DNA from 2 places in the Bacillus sp. FG16 genome. Region 1 is predicted to be linked to the other one. Evidence: riboswitches for the same ligand, from Rfam matches in the RefSeq annotation. Region 1 holds a riboswitch; the other holds the start of a gene.

Region 1 (3,697 bases):
TTTCTTCGGCTCTAGTTGCATTTTGGCCTTCATTACATTCATCTCTGTTCCTTCAGCCTTTATTCCCACATCATATGTCATCGTTACATTTTCTTCGTTTTTAAAAGCTTCATTCGCTTTATTGAAAACATCCTTCGCTGTTAATTCCTTTTCTTTCTGCACAGCTTCTTTTTTCGGTTCATCAGTCTTTTTTGTTTCCTCATTACTACACCCTACTCCTAGACCGACTGCAAGTACTAGACTTGAAATTAAAATAAGTTTTTTCATAACGTCCCCTCCTTCCCAAAAATAATATCATCTCTATTCCTATGAAATCTATATAATTCGTAATATTTATCTTTAAATTTATTTCCTATATAACAACATGTTTGAGAAAAAGTTTAAATATGATGTAAATAATAACAACTCATTTCAGGAGGTCATTATGAAAGCGATTATTTGCACAAAGTATGGACCACCTAATGTTCTCCAGCTTCAAAATGTAGAAAAGCCTAAACCTAAAAAAAATGAAGTATTAGTTAAAATTCACGCAACAAGTGTATCGACTGGAGATTGTAGAATACGTGGCTTTAATAGCCCCCTCTTATTTTGGATTCCTATGCGGATCATATTAGGTTTCAGAAAACCGAGAAAACCTATACTTGGCGTAGAGTTATCCGGTGAAATCGAAGACATTGGAACAGATGTAACACAATTTAAAAAAGGGGATCCAGTTTTTGCATTAACAGAACTCAACCTTGGTGGTTATGCCGAATACACATGCGTGCATGAAAGTGGATTAATAGCATTAAAACCTACCAATGTGACCTATGAAGAAGCTGCTGTTATTCCTTTTGGCGGAACTTCAGCATTGCACTTCCTTAGAAAAGGACAGATAAAAAAAGGGCAACAAGTACTTATATACGGCGCCTCTGGGTCAGTAGGGACGGCAGCCGTACAACTTGCTAAATACTTCGGGGCGACTGTCACAGCCATTTGTAGTAGTTCGAATTTCGATTTAGTAACAGCTTTAGGGGCAGACAACGTAATTGATTATATGAAAGAAGATTTTACTAAGCGGGGCGATCACTACGATATTATATTTGACGCAGTTGGAAAATATCAAAAGTCTCTTTGTACAGATGCATTAATGCCTAATGGAAAATATGTATCTGTGAACGGAATGATGGCAAAGGTCAGTAAAGAAGATATGAACCTACTAAAACAACTAGCTGAAACAGAAAAGCTAAAACCTGTTATTGATAGAATTTACCGATTAGAAGAAGTTGTAGAAGCCCATACGTATGTAGAAATGGGCCATAAGAAAGGAAATGTTCCGATTACCTTAAAATAAAATATATTCTGAAAATATTATTGACAATTCTTTTTGTACGATTTACTATTAGTACCATATTTAAAACTACATACACATACTCTTATCAAGAGTGGCGGAGGGACTGGCCCGATGATGCCCGGCAACCGAGCTTATGACGTATAAGCTAAGGTGCTAATTCCTGCAAAACGAGTTTTCGTTTTGGAAGATAAGGGAGGAATCTATTTCGTCTATTCGGCACCTCTCTTATTTTTGGGAGGTGCTTTTTATTTTGGAACGTATATGAAGGGGGATTTATAGATGAAAAAGGTATTATTAAGCATTGTAAGCGGAGCAGTATTATTATTAGGCGCATGTAGCGCGAGTTCAGATAAAGAGGTAAAAGCATTAGACGAGAAAAAGATTACTGTCGGTGTAACAGGTGGACCACATGAACAAATTTTTGAAAAGGTAAAAGAAGTTGCAGCAAAAGATGGTCTGGAAATTGATATAAAAGTATTTAATGATTATGTAGCGCCAAACGTATCTTTAGATGAAAAAAGCCTTGATGTAAATAGCTACCAAACGAAATCGTATTTAGATGTATTTAAAGCTGAACGCAATATGAAATTAGCTGAAGTATTTTCAACAGTAACATTCCCTATGGGCGTATATTCTAAAGATATAAAAGATGTAAAAGACTTAAAAGACGGCGATGCGATTGCTGTACCAAATGACCCAACGAATGAACTGCGAGCTTTAAAATTATTTGAAAAAGCAGGGGTTTTAAAAGTTGATCCAAAGGCTACAGAAAAAGCGACTGCAAAAGATGTAATTGAAAATCCAAAAAAATTAAAGATTGTCGAATTAGAGGCATCTCAATTACCAACGCAACTAAGTGAAGTAAAAGCAGCTGCAATTAACACAAACTTTGCATTAGGTGCAAAATTAAGTCCAGCGAAAGATTCTATTTTCCGCGAAGGAAAAGATTCACCATATGTGAACTGGGTTGTTGTTCGTACTGAAAATAAAGATGATGCCGTTGTAAATAAATTAAAGAAAGCTTATCAATCTAAAGAAGTAAAAGAGTTTATCGAGAAAACATTTGATGGTTCAGTTTTACCATCTTGGTAGGAGCTGACGATAATGATTGAATTAAAAAACATATCCAAAGTATTTTCAACAAAAAAAGGGACTGTTGAGGCTCTTAAGTCTACTTCCCTTAAAGTAGAAAAAGGCGAGGTATTTGGAATCATTGGGTATAGCGGCGCTGGTAAAAGCACATTGATTCGATGTGTAAATTTATTAGAAAAACCAACGACAGGAAATATCATTGTAAACGAACAAGACTTAACAACGTTATCGACAAAAGAACTAGCAAAAGCGAGACAAAAAATCGGAATGATCTTTCAAGGATTCAATTTACTTAAAACTGTTACCATCTATGAAAACATTGCATTACCTTTACGCCTTGCTGGCATTCCAAAAGCGGAAATTAAAAAAAGGGTAGAAAAATATTTACGCATTGTCGATCTTTTCAATCGAAAAGATGCTTATCCAAGTGAACTTTCTGGCGGTCAAAAACAGCGCGTTGCAATTGCACGTGCACTATCACATGAGCCTGAAGTGTTATTAAGTGACGAAGCAACGAGCGCTTTAGATCCAGAAACAACTGATTCTATTCTTGATTTGTTATTAAAGATTAACGAAGAAATTGGAATTACGATTTTACTCATTACACACGAAATGAACGTTATCCAACGTATATGCGACCGCGTTGCCGTTATGGAACATGGATCTGTAGTCGAAAGTGGGACTGTGAAAGATATTTTCACAAACCCACAACATGTAACAACGAAGAAATTTGTAAATAGCGCCTTTGCAGCTAAAATTCCAGAAGAGGTACAGAAAGAACTACAGAATACTGGAGAAATTGTAACACTTTCATTTATTGGCACTACTTCAGGTGAACCTGCCTTAGCTGTTGCCACAAAACGTTTCCAAGTGTATCCGAATATTTTATCCGGTAATATTACGCAGTTAAAACATGAAGCATATGGGAAACTAGTCGTTCATATGCAAGGAGAACAAAATGAAATCCACCGTGCTTTATCATTTTTACAAGAGCAAGGAATCATTGTAGAAGGAGGTAGAACAGATTATGGGAAACAAGTCCTTTTTGGATGAATGGGGTAAAGTCATATGGGAAGCCACAATTCAAACCTTTCAAATGACATCTATTTCATTACTCATCTCTATCCTTATTGCATTACCACTTGGCGTCACACTTGTTTTAACGAGACCTGGTGGGCAGCGTGAAAATAAAATCATCTATCCTATTCTTAATACGGTTATTAATACCATTCGCTCTCTTCCATTTATCATTCTATTATTCTTCATCTTACC
Region 2 (3,697 bases), on a different contig from region 1:
CTATAAACGGTGATGATAAGCAATTAAAACAAGTGTTATTAAATATCATTAAAAATGGAATAGAATCAATGCCAGAGGGTGGAGAAATTCATATCCGTGCATATCAAAAAACGCAAGGACATTTGTGTATTTCTGTCGAAGACCAAGGATTTGGTATAGAGAATGAGAAATTAGGAAAAATCGGCAAGGCTTTTTACACAACAAAGGAGAATGGTACAGGACTTGGATTAATGATTACATATAAAATTATTAAGGAACATCAAGGAAGTATCACAATTCAAAGTAGTGTAGGAGTAGGAACGAAAGTAGAAATTTTTCTGCCGACCGTTTAATGTATTGGGAGAAAAGATTTTTCAGAAAAGTGTTCTTGTTGTGTAAATATAAACATTTTATAAAATGTTTCAAGAAGGGTTTTTTTTATAAAATACTTCGTTTATAATGGAGGAAAATATCGACATGAGATTGGTTGCTCATGTAACGGTTCAGTAGTGTTACGAAAAGATAAGAAGGGGTGCACGCGCATCCTTTTTTCTATGCAGATATTATGAAAGAGGTGGTATGATGGAATTAACATTAAATTCGACTGTATGTTTACATACAATTCAATTTCGAAAAGAGCAAAAGAATTATATTGTAAAAGATACAATTACAGGAGAAAAATATGAAATGCCGCCACTTTGGATTGATGCACTAGCAATGATGCGTGACGGTTTTTTATTGGGTGAAATTGAGGAGAAATTAAAAGAAGAGTATCCAGCTGAAGAAGTAAATATGTTAGCGTTCACGAGGCAATTGTTAGAGTTGGAACTTGTTGAAATGGTAGATGGTGAAGAGATAGCTTGCACAAAGAAGAAAGAGATTGATTGTTTAGCTTGGGTACGTCCTCGTGTGGAACAATTCTTTCTTAATTTAAATAGAAAATATAGAAGCAAAGGTCAGTAATGACCTTTGCTTTTTTTGTAGCTCCATTTAAAAAATAACAGCAAATGCTCTTGCGAAAGCACCGTCACTATTTTTAATTTTTAAAGGTGCTGCTGAGAAAAAGAAACGTTTTGCTTCGATAGCATCTAGATTTGTTAAGTTTTCAATTAAATAAATATTATTCCCTAATAATATGTGATGAATCGGTGATGTTTCTGTTGTAACTTCATCAGGAGAAATGAAATCTAAACCGATAGATTTTACTTTTAATTGAACTAGTTCTTCAGCTAATTCTTCAGAAAGATAAAATGCTTCTTTCTCATAAGCTTCTGTATTCCATTTAGTGGATAGATTGGAATGAAAAATAACAATATCACCTTCTTTTATGTCAGTATTATGCAATACTGCCTTAGGTAATTTTCGCTCTTGAATATGTGTTACATCTATAAGAACAGCTTCGCCTACAAATTGATCTAGCGGTAATTGATCAATAGTTGTTGCTCCTGAAATAAAATGCGCAGGAGCATCACAATGCGTGCCAACATGAACGACAGAATGAAAATCTGTAACTTGATAGCCTGCTTCTTCAACGCTTGTAACAGCTTCTAGTTGTATTTTAGGTGTTCCAGGAAATTGAGACATATTATTTTCAAATGTTTGCGATAGATCAATTACTTTCATTTTACATACCTCCAATATATGTTTTTCAAATAATAAAAAGCTCATCCTTCAGTATCAAGAAAGATGAGCTTTACATGCTAGTTGAGTTTTATCTTCCAAAATGCAATGCATTTTGCAGGAATTAGCACCTATTCAGTTTGTATAAACTGAGGTTGCTGGGCTTCAAAGGGCCGGTCCCTCTGCCTCTCTTGATAAAGAAGTATTCAGTTTTTAAAATCGGAATTTTCCGATAGTTAAATTGTAATTCATTTCCTTTTTGCGTGCAATATAAAATAGGTATTCACCCAAATAAAGCTGCTCGCATATTGTAGCTTATGTAAATAGAATGCTGCGAAGGAGTGAGTGCAGTGACAGGAAATGTACTGAATTACTATGCTGGTGGTAATACAGCTAGGGGATTTCACAATTTATACGAAGAGAATTTAAAAGGATTAGACAGATTATTTATCTTAAAGGGTGGCCCAGGAACGGGAAAATCTTCTTTAATAAAGGCAATAGGTCGTGAATGGGTTGGAAAAGGATACGATATTGAATTTTTACATTGTTCTTCTGACAATAAATCGGTTGATGGTGTAATTATCCCAAAATTAAAAGCAGGAATTGTTGATGGGACATCGCCGCATGTTATTGAGCCAAAAATGCCAGGAGTTGTTGAAGAGTATATAAATTTAGGAATTGCTTGGGACTCAGATAAACTAAGGAAGCAGAAGTTAGAAATTGAAAGATTTGTTTCAGAAGCAAGCAAAGCTTTTCAGTCTGCTTACGCACGTTTTAAAGAGGCATTGGTTATACATGATGAGTGGGAGAAGATATATATTGATAATATAGATTTTAATAAAGCAAATGAACTAACCGATCAGCTAATCCAGAAATTATTTGCAGATAAAGGCGGGAGACAATCGCTTGTAAAACATCGTTTTTTAGGAGCTGCTACACCGAAAGGGGCAGTTGATTTTGTTCCTAATTTAACAGAAGGGTTACCACATCGTTATTTTATAAAAGGGCGCCCAGGCTCTGGAAAATCAACGATGCTCAAAAAGTTAGCTAAGGCAGCTGAAGAAAAAGGGTTTGAAGTTGAAGTATATCATTGCGGATTTGACCCGAATAGTCTTGATATGGTTATCGTAAGAGAATTAGGCTTTGCAATTTTTGATAGCACCGCACCACATGAATATTTTCCAAGTCGCGAGGGTGATGAAATTATTGATATGTATGCCCTTATTGTTACGCCAGGGACGGATGAGAAATATGCGAAGGAAATTCGTGATGTTTCCATTCAATATAAAGCAAAAATGAATGAGGCGATGTCTTTCTTAGCGAAAGCAAAATCGGTTCGTGATAAATTAGAACGAATTTATATTGCTGCTATGGATTTTTCAATAGTAGATGCATATAAAGATGAGATTCAAAAAGAGTTTGAACGAATTGCTACTACTGTAATCGAAAAGCAACAATAGATGTTCCGTTTTGCTGTCAGTAATTTCTGACAGTTTTTTTAGTATGTAGTAAAATTAGTAGTGTATTTGTCGAATTTCCAAGGAAATAATCAAAAAATAGAGGTGTTATGAAATGAGAGAGAAAATCGAGTTGGAGTTAGAAAGAATTGAAAAAGAGAATGATGTGAAAATTTTATTTGCGGTAGAATCAGGGAGTCGTGCTTGGGGGTTTCCATCGAAAGATAGCGATTATGATGTTAGGTTTGTTTATATACATCCGGTAGAATGGTATTTATCAATTCATGATAAACGAGATGTAATTGAATATCCAATTAGTGATGATTTAGATATAAGTGGTTGGGATATTAGAAAGGCATTGCAACTATTCGCGAAGTCGAACCCAGCTTTACTTGAGTGGATTCGATCACCAATTTTTTATTCGAAAAACTCTAATTTTCCAGAACTACTTCAACAGATGAGTGAGAAGAATTTTGATCCAAAAGCAACGATATATCATTATTTACATATGGCGTCGAAAAATTATCGTGAATTTTTGCAAGGTGAGAATGTAAAGCTGAAAAAGTACTTTTATGTATTACGTCCCATTTTAGCTTGTAAGTGGCTAGAAGAGAAAGCAACTTTACCTCCTGTAGAATTTG

What was found. A riboswitch is a leader RNA that binds a small molecule or an ion and turns the genes downstream of it on or off. The one in region 1 is predicted to bind S-adenosylmethionine.
Region 2: another riboswitch for S-adenosylmethionine. It lies ahead of ACODS7_RS22765 (cyclase family protein); the one in region 1 lies ahead of ACODS7_RS21620 (MetQ/NlpA family ABC transporter substrate-binding protein).

What each region holds. Positions count from the first base shown of each region.
Region 1 is NZ_JBMDKC010000067.1:12,481-16,177, forward strand. It holds gene ACODS7_RS21610 (DUF6612 family protein) at 1-267, opposite strand, end outside; gene ACODS7_RS21615 (NAD(P)-dependent alcohol dehydrogenase) at 425-1,333, shown strand; SAM riboswitch class I at 1,413-1,527, shown strand; gene ACODS7_RS21620 (MetQ/NlpA family ABC transporter substrate-binding protein) at 1,613-2,425, shown strand; gene ACODS7_RS21625 (methionine ABC transporter ATP-binding protein) at 2,438-3,478, shown strand; gene ACODS7_RS21630 (methionine ABC transporter permease) at 3,453-3,697, shown strand, end outside.
Region 2 is NZ_JBMDKC010000075.1:326-4,022, reverse strand. It holds gene ACODS7_RS22775 (ATP-binding protein) at 1-332, shown strand, start outside; gene ACODS7_RS22770 (hypothetical protein) at 562-942, shown strand; gene ACODS7_RS22765 (cyclase family protein) at 970-1,602, opposite strand; SAM riboswitch class I at 1,688-1,800, opposite strand; gene ACODS7_RS22760 (PRK06851 family protein) at 1,950-3,059, shown strand; gene ACODS7_RS22755 (nucleotidyltransferase domain-containing protein) at 3,172-3,697, shown strand, end outside.